4 regions of the Salinicoccus siamensis genome follow, and region 2 is predicted to be linked to each of the others. Evidence: riboswitches for the same ligand, from Rfam matches in the RefSeq annotation. Region 2 holds a riboswitch; each other region holds the start of a gene.

Evidence for each region. Region 2 has a riboswitch for S-adenosylmethionine ahead of ACZ5LF_RS10995 (O-acetylhomoserine aminocarboxypropyltransferase/cysteine synthase family protein). Riboswitches for the same ligand answer to the same signal wherever they lie in the genome.
Region 1: it holds a riboswitch for S-adenosylmethionine, as region 2 does, so the genes downstream of both, ACZ5LF_RS09565 (methionine ABC transporter ATP-binding protein) here and ACZ5LF_RS10995 (O-acetylhomoserine aminocarboxypropyltransferase/cysteine synthase family protein) in region 2, are expected to answer to the same signal.
Region 3: it holds a riboswitch for S-adenosylmethionine, as region 2 does, so the genes downstream of both, ACZ5LF_RS07065 (methionine ABC transporter ATP-binding protein) here and ACZ5LF_RS10995 (O-acetylhomoserine aminocarboxypropyltransferase/cysteine synthase family protein) in region 2, are expected to answer to the same signal.
Region 4: it holds a riboswitch for S-adenosylmethionine, as region 2 does, so the genes downstream of both, metK (methionine adenosyltransferase) here and ACZ5LF_RS10995 (O-acetylhomoserine aminocarboxypropyltransferase/cysteine synthase family protein) in region 2, are expected to answer to the same signal.

The regions. Positions count from the first base shown of each region.
Region 1 covers NZ_AP043765.1:1,869,200-1,874,380, reverse strand. Annotated here, with positions in the region: gene aroD (type I 3-dehydroquinate dehydratase) at 1-341, shown strand, start outside; gene ACZ5LF_RS09590 (thioredoxin family protein) at 373-690, opposite strand; gene ACZ5LF_RS09585 (Spx/MgsR family RNA polymerase-binding regulatory protein) at 818-1,180, shown strand; gene gcvH (glycine cleavage system protein GcvH) at 1,244-1,624, shown strand; gene ACZ5LF_RS09575 (toprim domain-containing protein) at 1,691-2,098, shown strand; gene ACZ5LF_RS09570 (thioredoxin family protein) at 2,049-2,366, shown strand; SAM riboswitch class I at 2,407-2,506, shown strand; gene ACZ5LF_RS09565 (methionine ABC transporter ATP-binding protein) at 2,581-3,603, shown strand; gene ACZ5LF_RS09560 (methionine ABC transporter permease) at 3,600-4,292, shown strand; gene ACZ5LF_RS09555 (MetQ/NlpA family ABC transporter substrate-binding protein) at 4,331-5,181, shown strand, end outside.
Region 2 covers NZ_AP043765.1:2,130,619-2,135,799, reverse strand. Annotated here, with positions in the region: gene ACZ5LF_RS11000 (homoserine O-succinyltransferase) at 1-422, opposite strand, end outside; gene ACZ5LF_RS10995 (O-acetylhomoserine aminocarboxypropyltransferase/cysteine synthase family protein) at 465-1,742, opposite strand; SAM riboswitch class I at 1,813-1,908, opposite strand; gene ACZ5LF_RS10990 (alpha/beta hydrolase) at 2,032-2,778, shown strand; guanidine-I (ykkC/yxkD leader) riboswitch at 2,871-2,965, shown strand; gene ACZ5LF_RS10985 (DMT family transporter) at 3,011-3,346, shown strand; gene ACZ5LF_RS10980 (DMT family transporter) at 3,348-3,662, shown strand; gene ACZ5LF_RS10975 (YflT domain-containing protein) at 3,748-4,098, opposite strand; gene ACZ5LF_RS10970 (Na+/H+ antiporter family protein) at 4,287-5,181, shown strand, end outside.
Region 3 covers NZ_AP043765.1:1,356,459-1,361,639, reverse strand. Annotated here, with positions in the region: gene radC (RadC family protein) at 1-576, shown strand, start outside; gene ACZ5LF_RS07070 (hypothetical protein) at 595-957, shown strand; SAM riboswitch class I at 1,269-1,371, shown strand; gene ACZ5LF_RS07065 (methionine ABC transporter ATP-binding protein) at 1,435-2,448, shown strand; gene ACZ5LF_RS07060 (methionine ABC transporter permease) at 2,441-3,100, shown strand; gene ACZ5LF_RS07055 (MetQ/NlpA family ABC transporter substrate-binding protein) at 3,102-3,905, shown strand; gene ACZ5LF_RS07050 (aminotransferase class I/II-fold pyridoxal phosphate-dependent enzyme) at 3,902-5,074, shown strand.
Region 4 covers NZ_AP043765.1:857,244-862,424, forward strand. Annotated here, with positions in the region: gene yidD (membrane protein insertion efficiency factor YidD) at 1-169, opposite strand, end outside; gene ACZ5LF_RS04525 (NUDIX domain-containing protein) at 264-722, shown strand; gene pckA (phosphoenolpyruvate carboxykinase (ATP)) at 795-2,375, opposite strand; SAM riboswitch class I at 2,524-2,627, shown strand; gene metK (methionine adenosyltransferase) at 2,719-3,912, shown strand; gene ACZ5LF_RS04540 (nuclease-related domain-containing protein) at 4,102-5,010, shown strand; gene ACZ5LF_RS04545 (NAD-dependent succinate-semialdehyde dehydrogenase) at 5,093-5,181, shown strand, end outside.

The DNA of each region.
Region 1 (5,181 bases), 260 kb from region 2:
TCAGTCAGCACGATTTTCAGGACACTCCCCACTTTGACGAAATGATGGCAACATATCGAGATATGCTCGAAAGTGGCGGAGACATTTTAAAGCTGGCCTACCAACCGGCCGGGGGGCGTGACGTCCTCAGCATATTGAGTGCCGTCCATGATGCCCGTCAACAGTTTGATTGCCGGGTGGTCGGCATCGCAATGGGGGAGCTTGGAAAGATTACCAGGGTAGCCGGCGGAGTATTCGGTTCATGCCTGACCTACGGTTATATACTTCACAAAGCTGCACCTGGACAAATCCTTGCAGAGGATTTGAAGGAAAACCTTGGGTTGTTTGAGGAAGGTAAATAGAAAAAGTGCCGCAGAAGGGCACTTTACTTGATCATATGTTTGATTTCAGGAATTCCTGGACGGATTCAGGTGACTTGGCATCTGCAGAATGCAGGTGGGCGAGCTTCTTGCCGTTCTGGAAAACGAGCAGGCTCGGAATCCCCATGACATCATTCTCATCCGCAGCTTCGGGCACATCGTCACGATTCAGTTCATACCACTCAACATGGTTGTATTCTTCCAGGATGGGATCGATGAACATGTTCATGCGCGTACAGTCCGGGCACCAGTCTGCGAAAAACTTGATGATGATCTTATCATCACCTTGAATCTTTTGGCTGTAGTCATCATATGCAGTAATCGGCTTCATAATCTTACTCCTTTATATATCGATATGTTTCAGTCTACCATCTTTTTTTATAATATGAAAATATGCCAGACCCCAACATCCATGGAAAACTTGAAGAATCACCTTATAATTAAACTGGAGGAAATTGATGACTATATTATATGGGTATCCAAAATGTACGACTTGCCGTAAGGCCAAAAACTTCCTGAAAGAGAATGACATTCCTTTTGAGGACATCGATATCGTGAAAACCCCTCCATCCGGAGAAGAAATATCAGAGATGGCCAAGAAATCCGGAAGAAGTTTGGATGAATTCTTTAATTCACGTGGAAAAAAGTTCAAGGAACTGGAACTTAAGACACGTCTTGATACTTTATCCGACAATGAGAAGCTTGGCTTGCTGGAAGCTGACGGGCTGCTTATAAAACGACCGTTGCTCTATCGCGAAGAAACCGTACTGCTCGGTTTTAAAGAGGCAGAGTATAGGAGAACCTTTGATACGAATGATTAACCTTGCTTAAATGGCAAAGTATGTGAGAATATATATGTGTATAAGAAAAAGGAGGTTTTTATTGTGGCATCACCAAAAGAATTCAAGTATTCAGAAGATCACGAATGGGTCAAGGTGGAAGATGGCAAGGTAACACTCGGCATCACTGAGTTTGCACAATCAGAACTCGGGGACATCGTATTCGTCGAGCTCCCTGCTGAAGGTGACGATATTACAGTTGGGGAATCATTCGGTAGCGTAGAATCAGTTAAGACCGTATCTGAATTATATGCGCCGGTAAGTGGTACAGTAGTAAAAATAAATGAAGAGCTGGAAGATAGCCCTGAACTCGTCAATGAATCTCCTTATGAAGAGGCCTGGATGCTTGTTGTCGAACTTTCCGACGATTCACAGGTCGATAAGCTGATGGATGCGGATGCTTATGATGAAATGGTGGACGCATAGAATACTTGAACTCTGGACATTGTCCAGAGTTTTTTTAAAATCTATCATGGACCAGAGGTGATGGCTATGCATGTTTCTGATAAGATACTCATTGTAGAGGGAAAAACAGATAAGCACCGCATCGAAGAAGTACTGGTGGAGCCTGTACATATAATATGTACGCATGGTACCATGGGAATCTCCAAATTGGATGAAATCCTGGAAGAATCAAATGGTTCTGAGGTCTATATCCTGACCGATTCAGACAGGGAAGGCAGAAAGATCAGACAGTGGTTCAAAAGGCACATTAGTGAGGGCACGCACGTTTATATAGATTCTAACTATGGTGAAGTGAGCCGGTGTCCCCTCGATTATCTTGCGATGCTGCTCGCCCATCATGGATTTTACGTCGATGAAAGACTGCTCATGAAAGGTAAGTTCGAAAATGAAGAAATCCTCCGAAAAAATCGATATAATCAGCCATATTCAAGCTGAAGACACCTTTATCCTGTACTGCTATGCGCCAATCTGCGCCAATTGCAGGATTGCTGAGAAGATGCTGGATGTAGTAGCGGAGATGAAAAGTTTTTCCTATACAGCAGTGGACCTGAATTATGAAAAGGAATTGATTGAAAAATATCAGATCCGTTCTGCACCCGCACTCCTCCTTTTTAAAAATGGGAAGTTGAAGGAAGAAATCTATGCATTTCAATCCGTCCCCCATTTAACTGAAAAATTAGAAGAATTTTTTGTTGACGCCTAGACCGACTGGTGCTATCATGGTTAACAATCGAATAACAAGACTCTTATCAAGAGTGGTGGAGGGAAGTGCCCTATGAAGCCACGGCAACCGTCATTATGACAAGGTGCTAATTCACTAGATCCTAGGATCGAAGATGAGAGGCTGCGGATGATACCAGAAGCCTACTCATTTTTTGAGTAGGCTTTCTTATTTTTATAGGCAGGAGTGGAGCATGATGATAGATATAAAAAAAGCGACCAAGACATTTAAGACTAAAGCCGCAGATATAAAAGCAGTGGATGAGGTAGATCTGCATGTCCGTCAGGGCGAGATATTTGGGGTGATAGGCTACTCCGGGGCTGGGAAGTCCACACTGATCCGGCTGCTCAACGGTCTGGAACGGCCAACTTCAGGTGACGTGGTGATCAGCGGAGATACCCTTACTTCGATGACACGCCCTGCACTTCGGAAAAAACGCCAGAAAGTTTCTATGATTTTTCAGCATTTCAATCTTCTCTGGTCTAGGACGGTCGCTGAAAACATCAGTTTTCCGCTTGAAATTGCCGGTGTGCCTAAAAAGGAGCGTGAGAAGAGAGTCGCTGAACTGATTGCTCTGGTCGGATTGACGGGACGAGAAGACAATCATCCGAGCCAATTGTCTGGAGGCCAGAAGCAACGGGTGGGGATCGCCCGCGCATTATCCAATCGGCCCGAAGTGTTGCTGTGCGATGAGGCGACAAGCGCGCTCGATCCGGAAACGACCGATGAGGTGTTGGATCTGCTGATCAGGATTCGGGATGAAATGGACTTGACTATTGTTCTGATTACCCATGAAATGCATGTGATCCGTAAAATCTGTGATAGAGGCGCTGTCATGGAGAACGGCAAGGTAGTCGAAACAGGACCGATCATAAAATTGTTCCAGAATCCTGAACATAGCGTGACGAAACGATTTGTCAAAGACGATATCAATGATGAAGAATCAGCACTGTCTTTTGAAGAGGTGAAAGAAATGTTCCCAGCTTCAAAGGTTCTGAAGCTTGGATTTGTCGGGTCCCAGTCCAGGGCGCCGATCGTTTCCCAAGTCATCAAAAAATACAACTTGGACTTGAACATATTGTCTGGCAACATCAAGCGGACCAACAACGAGTCCTACGGGCACCTCTACGTTGCCATAGAAGCGGACGAAGAGAAGTTGGGACTTCTTGGTGAGGAGCTTGCCGAGCACGATGTAACAGTGGAGGTGGAGCAGCAATGATGAATTTTGTGGCAGCATTCCAGGAAATGCTCTCTTTTGAGAATGTCAGGTGGGGGAATGTGTGGACAGCTACACAGGAAACCCTCTATATGACGGTAGTTTCAACCGCGTTCACCTTCATCTTCGGCCTGATGCTAGGCATCATACTCTTCTTGTCATCCAAGAAAGAGCATGCAGCAAGTGCGCCGATCTATGGCGTAACGGCTTTCCTCGTCAATTTGTTCAGGGCCATACCGTTCATCATATTAATCATATTGCTGATACCATTCACTAAAGTGTTGATGGGCACCATCATGGGCTCCCAAGGTGCCTTGCCGGCATTGATCATTGGGGCGTCCCCCTTCTATGCAAGACTTGTGGAAATAGCACTGAAAGAGATTGACAAAGGTGTCATCGAAGCAGCGGAGTCCATGGGGGCAGGCACTTGGACAATCATCAGGAAAGTGCTCCTGCCGGAGTCTCTGCCGGCATTGATATCAGGAATCACAGTCACGGCGATCATGCTGGTCGGGTCCACTGCGATTGCAGGAGTCATCGGAGCCGGCGGGCTGGGCAACCTTGCCTACATGGTCGGTTTCACCAGAAGCCAGAGCGATGTCACTCTGGTCGCAACGATAATAATATTGGCGATCGTTTTTATCATCCAGTTCATTGGAGACTTCACCGCCAAAACTGTGGATAAAAGATAGCCCTCATTATAAATACAATTGGAAAGTAGGAATTGATCATGAAAAAATATCTATTGTTTTTTACCCTGTTGGCATTTGCAGTTCTCCTGACAGCATGCGGTGGTTCCAAAGATGCCGTTTCAGATGACAGCGAGGAAAGTGCAGAGAATGCTGAAACAAGTGAAAACGAAGAAACTGAAGAGGCTGGCGGAAAACTCTCGATAGCCGCTTCTCCCGCCCCACATGCCGAAATTCTTGAAAAGGCAGCCAGCCTGCTTGAATCAGAAGGAATCGAACTTGATATTTCAATCGTCAATGACTACACTACCCCAAACCGTCTTTTAGCGGATGAGGAAGTCGATGCAAACTACTTTCAGCACACACCGTACCTTAAAACGGAAAAAGAATCCCACGATTATGATCTAGAAAGTGCAGGGAATGTCCATATAGAACCTATGGCCGTCTATTCGAAAGACTATGATGCCCTAGAAGACTTACCAGATGGCGCAACCATCCTTGTTTCCAACAACCCGGCTGAAGAGGGACGTTTCCTGTCATTCTTTGTAGATGCAGGATTGATCGAAATCGAAGAAGGCATCGATATCGAAGATGCAACATTTGATGACATCACCAAAAATGAAAAGAATTTCGAATTCAACAACCAGACAGCACCAGAACTGTTGGTTGAAATGTACAATAATAATGAAGCACCCGCAGTAATCATCAATTCGAATTTTGCGCTTGACGGAGGCTTGAATCCAGTGGATGATTCAATCGCCATTGAAGAGGGTGACTCTCCATATGCAAACCTGGTGGCAGTACGTTCAGGGGATGCAGAACGCGATGATATAAAGAAATTGATTAAAGTGCTGCAAGGAGAAGAAATCAAACAATATATTGAAGACAACTA
Region 2 (5,181 bases):
ATGCCAAAATAATGGTTCAATGCGAATTGGGCTCCCCAACAGATGAAGAATCTTGAGAATACATGGGTTTCAGACCACTTCATTATATCGCGCAATTCGTCTATATAATCCACTTCGTGAAAATCCAGTTTTTCGACTGGCGCGCCAGTCACAATCATGCCGTCATACTGTCTGTCAGTTATTTCCCCGAATGTGTGATAATACTTCTGAAGGTGGCTGGTGGGTGTGTTCTTACTGATATGGCTGTTCATATGCATGAAATCCACATCGACCTGCAGTGGTGTATTGCCCAAGAGACGGAGAAGCTGTAACTCCGTCTCTTCTTTTTTAGGCATCAGATTCAGAATAAGAATGCGTAGCGGGCGAATATCTTGAGTATGTGCACGATGCTCTTCTATCGTATAGACATTTTCATTGTGCAAGTGTTACTTGACAGGTAGGCCTTCAATTATTTTTATCGGCATTTAAATCGCATCCAAAGCTTTTTCGAGGTCACCAATGATATCATCGATGTGTTCCAAGCCTATAGATACGCGGATGGCCTCAGGTCTCACTCCGCCTTTCAACTGTTCAGATTCGTCGAGCTGCGAGTGTGTCGTAGAGGCGGGATGGATCACCAGGGACTTTGCATCACCGACATTAGCGAGTAAGGAAAAGAGCTCCAAAGATTCAATGAAACATTTTCCGGCTTCATACCCGCCCGCCACCCCGAAAGTAAATATGGCGGAGGCGCCTTTTGGAAGATATTTTTTCTGCAGAGCGTTATATTTACTGGACTTAAGGCCCACATAATCCACCCATTGTACTTTTTCGTGATCTTCGAGATATTCTGCTACGGCTTTTGCATTTTCAACATGTCTTTCCATCCTTAAAGATAATGTTTCGATGCCCTGCACCAGTAAAAATGCATTGAAAGGAGATATCGCAGCACCTGTATCGCGTAATAATGTAGTTCGAAGTTTGAACACGTAAGCGGCCGGACCGAATGCCTCGGTAAAAACAAGCCCATGGTAAGAGTCATCGGGTTCAGTAAGACCTGGGAATTTGCCGTTGTTCCAATTGAAATTCCCACCGTCCACAATCACGCCGCCTATGGAAGTGCCATGCCCGCCGAGGAATTTGGTGGCAGAATGGACAACAACATTAGCTCCGTGCTCAAGTGGACGGCAAAGGTAAGGTGTGGCAAATGTGTTATCGACAATGAGAGGAATACCATGAGTTGAAGCAATCTCAGCCAATGCTTCAATATCCTCTATATTGCCCTCAGGATTGCCAATTGTTTCAATGAATATCGCTTTTGTATTATGTTTAATTTTACGTGAAACGTTATCAATATCCTTTGTGTCAACAAAACTTGTCTCGATGCCGAATTTCTTGAAGGTATGGTTGAATAGCGTATGTGTGCCTCCATACAGGCTGGTCGTTGAAATGATATGGTCTCCGTTACCAGCGACACCTTGGATGGCATAGTTGATTGCAGCCATGCCTGATGCGACAGCCAAACCCCCAACCCCGCCTTCAAGATCCGAGACCCGTGTTTCAAGTGCTGCAGTCGTAGGGTTCATGATGCGCGTATATATGTTGCCGGCATCCTGAAGACCGAATAGTTCGGCCGCGTGCTTAGTGTCATCGAATACATAAGAAGTGGTCTGATAGATTGGGAGCGCGCGTGATTTGGTGTCCGTATCTACTTCCTGGCCTGCATGCAACTGTTTTGTTTCAAATCGATAGTGTTTCGACATTTCCATACCTCCAGATAATATATTAAAATTAAAAAAGAGTCTGCCCAAAGATAAAGGGAGACTCTTGAGTCGCTCATCTTTCAGGACATGCCTGTGGGATTTAGCACCTTACCTAAAAGGTTGCCGGGCTTCATAGGGCCAATCCCTCCACCGCTCTTGATAAGTGAATATTGAATTAAGAGCTATAATACTATAGGGAACATTTAATTGTCAAATATTTTAAAAAATTTTAAGGATGTTTGGCAAAGTATCTAATAAGGAAAATGAAACAACGAAAAGGGGAATGAGCATGAAGATTGTCAAACCTGCTCCGATATATCATGAAGGTGGTTATAGGGCGATCATCCTATTGCATTCTTTTACGGGTACAGTAAGGGATGTGAAGAACTTGGCAGAACATTTGAAGGATGAAGGCTACACAATATCGGCACCCAGTCTGGCAGGACATGGTACGGGTCCTGATGCAATGGCAAAGGTGGGCCCTCAAGATTGGTGGCAGGATGTAGAAGAAGCTTACGATGACCTCAAGAAAAACGGTCATGACGAAATTGCGGTTGCTGGGGTCTCTCTTGGAGGGCTCCTTTCCTTGAAAGCGGGCGAGGAGCTTGAAGGTATAAAAGGAATAGTGGCGATGTCGGTACCTATGGATAAGGATAATGATGGCATCAATAAAAGAATGATAAATTACACGCGCAATTTCATGAAGTTCGTTGGGCATTCAGATGAAGAGATAGAAGAAAAGGTTAAGGAAATCAAAGAAGCGCCTATGGAGGGCCTAAAAGATTTCAAAACAATGATTGATGAAGTACATGGGCGGTTATCGGAAATCGATGTGCCCGTAGCGGTAAAATACGGTGAGAGAGATGCTGAGTCATATAGGGATAGTGCGCTGCAGATTTTTGATGAATTGCAGATCGAAGAAAAACATGTCAAAGGATATTCAGATACAAGCCATCTCATGACACGTAGCCGGGAAGAGGAAACACTTTTTGAAGATATTACCAGATTTGTGGACGGTCTCTCGTGGAAGCGCTAAAGATGTAGACGATGTAGCTACAGTGTGAATGACTCCAAAGATTGTGTGCTTGAGAATCTCTAGAAAACCAGTTAAACTTTATAGTAAATTCATATAAAGCCATCTAGGGTTCCGCCATCCAATGGGACTGGTCCGAGAGATGGCGCATGAGCGGATCATGACACGGAGGGACAAAAGCCTGGGAGAGAAATCTATTCTCTCCCAGGCTTTTTTACGGATTAGGAGGAAAATGATGAGTATACAATGGATAAAAGTATTTATTGCGAGTGCTTTTGAAGTAGGGTGGGTGATTGGTTTGACCCACTCAACCTCATGGTATCATTGGCTGTTTACAGGCATTGCGATTTTTGTCAGTTTCTACTTGATGATTAATGCAGGAGAATATCTACCTGTAGGTACAGTCTATGCAGTTTTCGTAGGACTGGGTGCATTTGGGACTGTACTCTCTGAAATCATCTTGTTTGGCGCGCCCTTTTTACCATTGAAGATCACTTTGATTTCATTGATATTGGTGGGCGTAATAGGCTTGAAGATAGTAACAGATGACAAGGAAAGGCAGGGGGAGTAGTATGGCTTGGATATCACTTATAGTAGCTGGAATGTTTGAAGTATGCGGTGTGCTTTCCATCAATAAATTGCATAACGACAAATCGCTCACTGCCTTGGCCCTCTTACTCCTATGTTTCGGGTTATCCTTCTTCTTCCTGGCAATCGCACTGGAAACATTGCCGATGGGCGTGGCGTATGCTGTGTGGACGGGAATAGGGGCTTCCGGAGGCGCACTTCTTGGGATGTTCTTCTTCGGGGAGTCCAGAGATTGGCGACGCATCTTTTTCATACTATTGATTATTTCTGCGGTTGTAGGGTTGAAACTCATTTCCTAGGAGCAGTTCCGGCTTAGAGAGGGCTGTTGTGGAAGATTGTTAGAAGTAGTAGAGGCCGCTTTTAGATAGAAGCGGCTTCTACATATCAGTCCAGGTATTTTTCCAGATCGGTGTTATTTGTCACGATTAAAACTGTCTCTCCTTCATTGGAACTAGTTGCATAGCGCTCGGCTTCACCTTCGCTGAAACCGAAATCCTGGAATTGTTTTCTCATGGTTTTATCCCTTTCTTCTAAAGCAGCTTTTATACTTTCTTTGACTCCCATTTCAATGACCCCGGCTGTGTTGATACCCATTTTGCTGACAATTTCCTTGGTGTAATCATAATCATATGAAAGGATATAGATATCACTGCGATTTACATTGTTAGTGATAAGCGTGTCTACGGCTTTTTGGAAGACATCCTGATCTTTATAGAGTCTAATGAATGGTTTCATGAAATTTCCTCCAATCCATTTACATAATCCCTATTAAGTTCCCGGTGGATAATTCAACTAAACATAAGGGCTCCTACCATAATTTTAAGCTACATTTGCAAAAGCGTGGCTATATACAAGCATTGACAAAACTTTGCTCACTCTTTAGTATTACAATATTATAATTCCCAAAGAACGGAAGGTGTCTGATTGTGAACGCAGTTCTGATTGCAGTACTGGTAATGATATTATTGAGCCTATTTAGATTGAATGTGGTACTGGCCCTTTTCATAGGCGCACTTGCTGGTGGTCTTGTGGCCGGCATGGGGTATGGAGAGGTTATCAGCATCTTTACGGAAGGAATCGTTGGTGGTGCAGAAATAGCATTGAGCTATGCATTGCTTGGCGGATTTGCAGCTTTAATCGCCTATAGCGGCATCACGGAAGTGCTGGTGGGTTTCATCATCAGAATCCTGAAAAAAGAACAATCCAAAAAAGCACGGATTGTCGCCAAAGTATCGATTATTTTTGCCTTATTGGCAATCTCCATAATGAGTCAGAACTTGATTCCGGTACATATTGCCTTTATCCCCATATTAATCCCGCCTTTGCTGAGCCTGATGAATGAACTTGGATTTGACCGTCGTCTCATCGCAGTCGTTTTGACTTTCGGATTGACCTTCCCCTATGTTGTGCTGCCGATCGGATTTGGACAGATATTCCAAAATACCATCGTGACCGGGTTCCAATCAGCAGGGGTTGAAATTGCTTTTAGCGAAGTCGCTCCTGCGCTTATCATACCCGCGGCTGGCTTCGTGGCAGGACTGGCTGTTGCACTGTTCTTCTATAGGAAACGCCGTTATTATAAAACGCTTGAAATTGGTGGCGACACGCCTAAACAAATCAACGGCAAGACCATAGCCATTGCGATAATCGCAATCATTATAACGTTCAGCGTTCAAATAATGACCGATTCCATGATATTTGGGGCGTTGGCTGGAATAATGGTCTTCTTCTTATCTTTCCAGTTCAAATGGCAACAGCTTGATGATGAATTGGTATCCGGCATCAAAATGATGGCATATATCGGCATTGTAATGCTTG
Region 3 (5,181 bases), 770 kb from region 2:
AATACCGGCCACAAAGAGGAGTCTAGTATTGGAATTGCAAACAGAATCATAAAAGATATGAAATCTGTTCGTGAACTGCGTGATCTTACTTATCAGGAACTAATCAGCATTAAAGGTATTGGGGAAGCAAAAGCAATAACCATATTAGCAGTTATTGAACTAGCAATAAGAATGCATACACATTCATTAGAGGAAGATCTTTACATAAAAAGCCCAGATGATGTGAGTAAACTACTTATGGAAAAAATGAGATATTATCAACAAGAACATTTTGTAGTTTTATATTTATCTACCAAAAATATGGTTATCCACCAAGAAACGATGTTTAAAGGGTCTTTGAATACTTCGATAGTGCATCCTAGGGAGGTATATAAAGAAGCGATAAAGAGGAGCGCTGCCGCGATAATATGTGTACATAATCATCCTAGTGGTGATCCTTCGCCTTCGAGAGAAGATATCGAGGTTACAAAACGTTTGTATGAATGTGGAGAAATGATCGGCGTTGACTTTTTAGATCACATAATTATTGGATCTGGTAAATATATTAGCTTGAAAGAGATGAATGTAATTAAATAGCTAGAGGGGAACGATATAATGGGTTTGGATATGTATTTATATCTTGAAGATAATGAAACCAAAGAATTTATAGAATATAGTTATTATAGGAAATTTAACGCTCTTCAGGGTTATTTCGTAGATAATTTCTCTTTAGAGAACTGTGGGAAAGTAGAAATTGAGATAGAAACCGTTAGCAGGTTATATATATTATTAAATGAAATTAGATACAATCCTGAAAAAGCTGAGGTATTGCTCCCTGTTTATAAAGGACCATTTTTCGGGTCATACGAATATGACAAAATTTATCATAACCATATTAACCAAGCCGCATCAGATTTTTACCATGCCAAATTTATAAATTATAATCGATTCACCCTTTACTACACCTCAAATTGGTAATATTAACAAAGTGGTCGAATGATGCAGAAAGAGATTTTAGTCTTACATAATAAGGATGTTATTGAGATGGTACTGCGCAATACTTTTTAAATAATGGTAGGTCCATAATCCTTTGATAGATTCTATGTATTATCTAGAATCTAGATATCATATTCATAAGGAAAACAGGGTGATGTCATCACCCTGTTTTTAAATCCCTTTTGATTTGAAATTATCATTATCCATAGAAATCAAAAATAAAAGATTTATTATTATTAATATATTGACAATTCTAATAGTCTCGAGTAAAGTGATATTCATTCAATTAAATACATTTATCCAGAGAAGTGGAGGGATTGGGCCCTTTGAAGCTTCAGCAACAGGCTGTTATGGTACTGTGCTAAATCCTACAAGCGGATGCTTGGCAGATAGATATCTTTAAGCCATTTGCATTTAGCAGATGGCTTTTTGTTTTTAATATAAAAAGGATGTGGTGGCGTGGCTATTGAAATTACCGATGTCTCTAAAGAATATTTTGTTAAAGGAAAAAGGATAGAAGCTCTGAAAAAGACGACGCTCTCCATTCGTGAGGGCGAGATCTTCGGTCTGATTGGCTTCAGCGGGGCGGGGAAAAGTACTCTGTTGCGCCTGATCAATTTGTTGGAACAGCCGACTACCGGCAGCATCAATGTTAATGGTACCAATTTGGGCAAGTTGGCAGGAAGGGACTTGCGTGTAAAACGTCAGAAGATCGGCATGATCTTCCAACAGTTCAATCTGATTGAAACTAAAACGGTCTACCAGAACATAGAATTTGTGTTGAAGGCGAGCAATTACGACAAGAAGAAGGTGTCGTCGCGCATCGAAGAGTTACTGGCACTTGTGGGCTTGGCCGACAAGATGGATAGCTACCCCAAAAACTTGAGTGGCGGACAGAAGCAGCGTGTCGGCATTGCACGGGCATTAGCCAATGGTCCTGAAGTGCTTTTGTGTGATGAAGCGACAAGTGCACTCGATCCTGATACGACAAAAACAATTCTGAAACTGCTTAAAAAGATCAACAAGGAGCTGGGCATCACCATTGTGTTGATTACCCACGAGATGGAGGTCATTAAAGAGATTGCTGACCGTGTGGGCGTGATGACGGCAGGAGAGATTGTGGAGATGGATGATGTCTACGCGATCTTCAGCCATCCGGAACACGAAGTGACGAAAGGATTTGTTCAGGATATATATGATTTCACCATCCCACCGCACATTGAACTGAACAGTGAATCTGAAGTGATCACCATCAAATTCCTGAATGAATATGCGGAAGCGAACTATGTAAACCAACTCTACCGTCATTTTGACTGCGATATAAGCATATTGAATGGCCGCATCGAATATATCCAGGATATGCCTCTTGGATTTCTGATGCTCCACATCAAAGGCAGACAGGAAGAGATCACTAGATTGAAGCAGTTCATCGACGACTCAAAAGGAATAGAGAGGGCTGAAATATATGGATAGATTGATAGAAATTACACCGCTGCTATACCGGGCACTACTCGAAACGACTCTCATGGTATCGATATCCATATTCTTTGCGGTGCTGCTCGGACTCCCGCTCGGTGTATTGCTGTATGTGACCGCCAATCCGCTGCTCTATAGGATAAAACCACTGAATCAGTTTTTAGGGGCGCTGACGAACGTGATCCGGTCCTTCCCTTTCATTATATTGATTGTAGCGATCATGCCGATTGCGACTTGGCTGACAAACAGCTCCCACGGGCCGGTATTTGCCAGTGTGGCGCTTTCGTTAGCCGCTGTGCCGCTATTTGCGAGACTGGTGGAGACAAGCTTCAATGGCGTGGATAAAGGGGTGATTGAAGCGAGCATTGCTGGGGGCGCATCACTCTGGCTGATCATTACGGATGTGTTGATCCCGGAAGCGAAGCGGGGAATCACCCAGGCGATTACGCTGACGATCATCACCATCGTCGCCTTCAGCGCCACAGCAGGTGTCGTCGGTGGGGGCGGCATCGGAGATCTTGCGATACGATATGGCTACTATCGCTATGATACTGTGACGATGATTGCCACTGTCATCATTTTGATTATAATTGTCCAGCTCATCCAGATAATCGGGGACTATTTGAGCCAAAGAGAGGAGAGGAATTGATATGCGTGGGATACTGATATTCCTTCTGTCAACACTTGCTGTCATCATAGGCAGCAGCGCGCTGCTCTACGAAGGGGAGGGGGAAGTGATCACAATCGGCGCTTCCACCGGCCCCTACAGCGATATGGTGAACTTTGCATTGAAGCCAGCACTGGAAGAACAGGGCTACACGGTCGAAATCGTGGAGTACACCGATTATATCCAACCGAACAATGCTCTAAATAACGGGGATCTGGATGCGAATCTTTATCAGAATAAATCGTTCATGGCTGACTTCAATAAGGAGAATGGCACGGATTTCCATAACCTCATCCAAGTGCCGACTGCGCCTATGGGACTCTATTCCAGCGAATATGATTCATTGGATGAAATAGAAAATGGCAGCGAAGTGGCACTTCCCTTGGACCCCGTCAATTCTTCGAGGGGGTTCCAGACGCTTATGGACGCGGGGCTGATTGAAATTGCAGAGGATGCCAATTTACTTGCGATCGAAGAAAAGGATATATTAAAAAACAATAAGAATCTGGAATTCGTCTACCAGGATTCAGGGCAGCTACCGAGAAGTGTGGATCAGATCGGATTATCACTCGTGCCGGGAAACTTTGCATTGGCAAGCGGTATGGATTTGGCGGATGCGCTGCAACTTGAAGATATGAATGAGAATTTCAGGAATCAGATTGTCGTCAATGCTTCAGATAAAGACAGTAAAATGGCAAAAGATCTCATTGAAGCAGTCGAGTCGGAACATTTCAAACAGACGATAGATGAACAATTCAAAGGATTTGATAAACCGGAAGGAGAATGAAGATGAATAAACTACTCTCGAGCATCCCTGACAGCTATTTCAAGTCGGCTATGGCCGGAGAGGAAGCATTTGGCCCCCTGCCGCTGATCAACCTCGCAGTCGGCATTCCGGACGCCGAGACACCTGAACCCATCCTAAAGCGAGCAGCCGAGGCACTCTATCAGCCGGAAAATCAACGATATGGTCAATTCCGGGGGAAACAATCATTTAAGGCTGCAATCATCGATTTCTATAAGCGGGGATACGGGGTGGAACTGGAAGAGGAGAATATCGCGCTACTGTACGGCACCAAGAGTGCCCTGGTGCAGTTTCCGATGATGTTCATCGAGCCGGGGGAAGGCGTCTACCTGCCCAATCCAGGTTATCCGGATTATGCAGCAGGCGTCGAGTTGGCGAAAGGGGTGATCTATGACCTGCCGCTTCTCGCAGAAAACGGATATCTGCCCGACTACGATGCGTTGGATGACGAGGAGCAGGCCAATGCACGGCTGATGTACTTGAATTATCCGTCTAATCCGCTTGGCGCGGTTGCGGACCGCGCCTTTTTCGATCGCACGATAGAGCGGTTTAAAGGAACAGGAACCCGCATAGTTCATGATTTTGCCTACGCCCCTTTTTCATTTGAGGAGAAGCATCCAAGTATTCTTCAGAGTGAAGGCAGCCTTGACTGTGCGATTGAGATATATTCCTTGTCGAAAGGGTTCAACATGTCGGGGTTCCGCTCAGGTTTTGCTGTAGGAAACAAGGAAATGATCAATGCAATCAACACTTATCAGGATCATACCCAAACAGGCATGTGGGGCGTGGTGCAGGAGGCGTCTACCGCAGCCCTCCGACATGCTGGGGATATTCTGCCCGTCCAGAAGGATACGTTCTCCAAAAGGAGCCGCCTGGTTACAGAAGCATTGCTGGAGATGGGTATTCCGATCAACCCGATTAAAGGGGGGATATTCGGCTGGATCCGCGTGCCGGAGGGGTTTGACGGCGAGACGTTTAAGGCCTACCTGCTCCGTGAATGTTCCATCCTTGTCACTCCAGGAATTCCATTCGGCTCGCGAGGAAAATATTACATCCGCATCTCCCTGGCTGTAGGTGAAGTCGAGCTGAAGGAAGTGATCGAACTGTTCAAAGCGCTTCAGAATTTATGGAAAAATGACATTTTACATTAAATAATCTACATTATCCCCTTGAAAGCGAACAATTAAACATGTAACATAATAATTGTAATGAAAATGACATAATAGGCGATTGATGATTATGTCATCTAAAACGCCTT
Region 4 (5,181 bases), 900 kb from region 2:
ATTTAAGTATCCGCCTGACAGCCAGGTACCCGCCTTTTATAGCACCATGTTCCTGCACGGCGTCGATGCTGTAGTTCGAACAGGTCGGATAGAATCTGCAGCTTGGTGGAAACATCGGGGAGATGGCCTTCTGGTAAAAACGAATCATGGATAGAAGGATTGATTTCATTGAGTATCACCGCTCTTTTATTTATAACTTCCATAATATAAGGTACACTGGATTTAATCAAATTTAAGACTCAAATCGATTTGGAGAGGATGCAATGCTGGAATTTATAGATCATCATGGGCGCAACGTCACTTTTGACCCAGAGAGTGTGGAGGATGCAGACCATGTGCTGGCAATCTGCAAGATGGATGGAAAATATCTGTTCACAGAACATAAGGTCCGTGGTATCGAATTTCCGGGCGGTAAGTTGGAAGACCGTGAGACTCTCCGGGAAGCATTGCAACGGGAAGTGTTCGAAGAGACCGGCGCGAGCCTCTCAGAGCTCAAATATATGGGCGCGTACACTGTACATGACAGCCGTCCATTCAAAAAAGGAGTCTATTTCGGAATCGTCGATGACCTTTTCTTCAAATGTGAATACATGGAGACTTATGGACCTGTCGTCTATCCTTCGATAGAGGCAGTGCCGGAAGAAAAGCGGAGTTTCCTGCTTGATGACCCGTGCATCCAATTCATATATGAGTTGAGCAGAACTGATGTTTTTTTCAGTTGAGCATCCCAGATGATAAACAAAAGATCAGGTCGCACTGCGACCTGATCTTTTGTTATGGCACAAGCAGATTCATCACACTGTGAATCCGCCGTTTTGTGCGATATGTTCGGAATCTTTACCGAACTTTTTGAAGTTCTCGATGAATGATTCCTTCAGTTGCTTCGCTTTTTCATCATATGCTTCTTCGGATACCCAAGTATTGCGTGGGTTCAATATCTCATTCGGCACACCTGGCACTGAAACTGGTATGCTCAATCCAAAGACGGAATCCTCTTCAAAATCATTGAGGACAAGCTCTCCACTGATGGCACGCCTTACCATGGAACGCGTATATTTGAGATCCATACGCTTACCGACACCGTATTCCCCTCCGGACCAGCCGGTGTTTACGAGATAGACATCGACGTTATGCTTATCGATGAGATCACCCAACATATTCGCGTAAGTTGTCGCATGAAGCGGCAGGAATGGAGAACCAAAGCATGTAGAGAAGACAGGTTGCGGAGAAGTGACACCGCGCTCTGTGCCTGCAAGCTTGGAAGTGAAGCCGCTCAGGAAATGATACATGGCTTGTGATTTAGTCAGCTTCGAGATGGGAGGCAACACACCGAATGCATCAGCGGTCAGGAAAATGATCGTATTCGGGTGACCAGCCACTGAAGGGATGCGTGCATTGTCGATGTAATCGAGAGGATAGGCTGCACGAGTATTTTCAGTCAACGCGTTATCGTCATAGTCCGGAGTGCCGTCTTTATCAACCACCACGTTTTCCAGAACCGTCCCGAAGCGGATTGCCTGGTAGATTTCCGGTTCCTTTTCAGCGGACAGGTTGATCGTTTTGGCATAGCAGCCACCTTCGATATTGAACACGCCATTTTCATTCCATCCGTGCTCATCGTCACCAATCAGTTCGCGCTGTGCATCTGCAGACAAGGTCGTCTTTCCAGTGCCCGAAAGGCCGAAGAACAGTGCGACATCCTTATTCTCACCGACGTTGGCAGAGCAGTGCATGCTCATGATCCCTTGTTCCGGGAGCAGATAGTTCATGACGGAGAAGATGGATTTCTTCATTTCACCAGCGTATTCCGTCCCCCCGATGAGTACGATGCCTTTTTCAAGGGAAACGATGATGAACGTTTCCGATTTAGTACCATCGACTTCAGGGTCGGCCTTGAATGTCGGGGCGGATACGATGGTGAATTCAGGGTTGATGTTAAGAGCTTCTTCCTTCGTTTCCGGTCTGATGAACATGGTGCGGGCAAACATATTGTGCCAGCTGTATTCATTTATTACTCTAAGGTCAAGGCTGGTTGCCTCATCAGCGCCTGCGTGCCCGTTGAAGATAAAGAGTTCTTCCTTGTTATCGAGATAGTCGACGACTTTCGCAAAAAGGTTGTTGAATACCTCTTCGGAAATTGGCTGGTTGACTTCTCCCCAATCAACCTTGTCCCTGGAAGTGTCATCTTCGACGATGAAGCGGTCCTTAGGACTTCTGCCGGTATATTTCCCGGTTTCGGCACGCAAAGCACCCGTATTGGTCAGTTTCCCCTCTCCTCTCTCCAAAGATTTTTCAACAAGTTGGGAAGTGGAGAGTTGGATATGTGCCGCATCCTTCGACACGAGATTCTGAATTAACTCGGAATGGTTTACCATTGTTTATGCCCCCGTTTTATAGATTATACATAGATGATGCTTTTCATGAATTAGTATAACACATTCATAATTGAGGTGACATAATAAATATCAAACAAGAATAGCTTGATTTGAAACCTCTCATCTAGTATATTATAGGGTAAGTTATCTCTTATCAAGAGCCGGTGGAGGGAACATACCCGATGAAGCCCAGCAACCTCTTTACTGAAGAAAGGTGCTAAAGGATGCAGAAGTGATTCTGATCGATAAGGGGAAGAGCGGAGCCTTTTCTCGTCTTATGGAGAAAAAGGCTCTATTTTTTTGCAGTGGGAGATAGCTAATATACTTAAAGGAGATAAAGTTAATGGCAGAGCGTAGACTTTTCACTTCGGAATCTGTTACTGAAGGTCATCCCGACAAGATTGCAGACCAGATTTCCGATGCGATACTTGATGAGATACTGAAAGGGGATAAAGATGCCAGGGTGGCCTGCGAGACGGTGGTCAATACCGGTATGGCACTGATTGTTGGAGAGATAAGTACAAACACTTATGTAGATATCCCTAAAATTGTCAGGAAGACGGTCAAAGATATCGGTTACATCCGTGCCAAATACGGTTACGACTACAAGACTATGTCGGTATTGACGGGGATTGATGAACAGTCTGAAGATATCGCGCAAGGTGTTGATGACGCTTTTGAAACGCGGGATTCGGCAACCATTTCAACAGGGGCAGGCGATCAGGGGCTGATGTTTGGTTTTGCATGCGATGAGACAGAAGAGCTCATGCCTCTGCCAATAGCGTTGGCACATCAGCTTGCCAGGCGGTTGACGGAGGTGCGGAAGGAAGAGATCATCGACTATCTGCGGCCGGATGGCAAGACTCAGGTGACTGTGGAGTACGACGAAGAGAATAATGTAAAGAGAATAGATACCATCGTCATCTCCTCACAACATCATGAAGAAGTGGAGACGGAAAAGATCCGCGAAGATCTCATCAACCACGTCATCCGAGAAGTTGTGCCTGAAGAACTGCTTGATGCGGACACGCGCTATATCATCAACCCGACGGGCCGTTTCGTCATCGGAGGCCCCCAAGGTGATGCAGGATTGACTGGACGCAAGATCATCGTCGACACATACGGAGGATATGCCCGCCATGGTGGAGGCGCATTCAGCGGTAAAGACCCGACTAAAGTCGACCGTTCTGCAGCCTATGCTGCTCGCTATATCGCAAAAAACATCGTGGCGGCGAAAGTTGCTGCAAAATGTGAAATTCAGCTGGCTTACGCGATAGGGGTCAGCGAGCCGGTCTCGATTTCAGTCGATACGTTTGGAACATCTGAATATAGTGAATCGGCTATCGTAGCGGTTATAAGGAAGCAATTCAACTTGTCGCCTGACGGCATCATAGATATGCTCGACCTAAAGCGCCCGATATATAAAGCGACGGCGAGCTATGGCCATTTCGGCCGTAACGACGCGGAATTCCCATGGGAGAAGATTGATAAAGCCACTGCCATAAAGACGGAACTTGAGAGCGTCACGATGAAATAAATGGATAGCTCCCTTAGAAACAGGGGGCTATCTTACATAAGTACGCTAATCCGGTATATTTATATGCAGATGCATTATTTTCCTTGAAAAGCTCGCTTTTCCCATGTAAAGATATATCATTTCCGGTATAATGAACGGAGTCTTAATTAAGACGGGAAAGTCAAACAGGAAAGGAATTGAGGAAAGTCCATGAATACAGATATTTTTACCAATCCGATATTCATCGTGGTGGCAATTCTGCTTCTTATCGTTGCAATTGCGTTCCTGGTCTATTATTTCAGGAATAGAGGCAAAGTGAAAACGCTCCAGGAGGAGTATGATAAAGAGAAGGACGCCCTAGTCGAAAAATATGAGGCTGATAATGCAGCCGAGCGCCAGGAACATGAAGAGAAATTGTCGTCAATCAATGAGAAATATCACGAAGAAACGACATTGCTCAACAATAAACTTTCAAGCCTGCGCCAGTTTACCGTAGACAAGGGAGAGTACTTGACCGATTTGTCACTCCTACAGCTGAAGGACCGCCTTGTGGCAGATGAAAAGATCAGGGAGACGGATATGTACATACTCTCCAATGTGTATCTGCCTTCACGCAATTACACGAACACCCGTAAAATCGATCATCTGGTACTTACGCGGACGGGCATCTATTTGATCGACTCCAAATATTGGAGTGGGCATATACTGCATGGTGTCAATGAAGAGAATTTTGAACAGTTGCCTTATGTAGAACATTTCTTTGACCTTCTGGATATTGACAAGGCAAAAGAACAGACGTTGATATTCGAAAAGGGAAATGAGCAGAATGTGGCAGTCAACCATTATAATGAAACGATCGAAGAAACTAAAATCTCTGCTGAAAAACTCAAGAATATCTTCAAGCTCCAGTACGACGTTGTGCCGATCATCTACTTCAACCCTGAAGACAACGGCAACTATTCCATCGCGAACTACTCCAATGACCCTTCCATAAAAGTATTGGTGGGCGAGGAGGAACTTGAGAATTTCTTCATGAAATATGTCTTCCACGGCCGGTTCCAGTATACGGTTAAAGACCTGGATGAAATTGCAGAAGCGATATTCCAACTGAATCCATAAGCGAAACTTTTGTTTTGATGGACTGAAAGCCTTATAATTTTCTTATAAGGCTTTTATTCTATTTAATGGGAGGCAATCATTTATGTCTGAAGAAATCATTGTACTGAACCCTGCAACAGGTCAGGAAATCGACAGGGTGAAAAAAGAGAGTAAAGCAGATATTGACAAGAA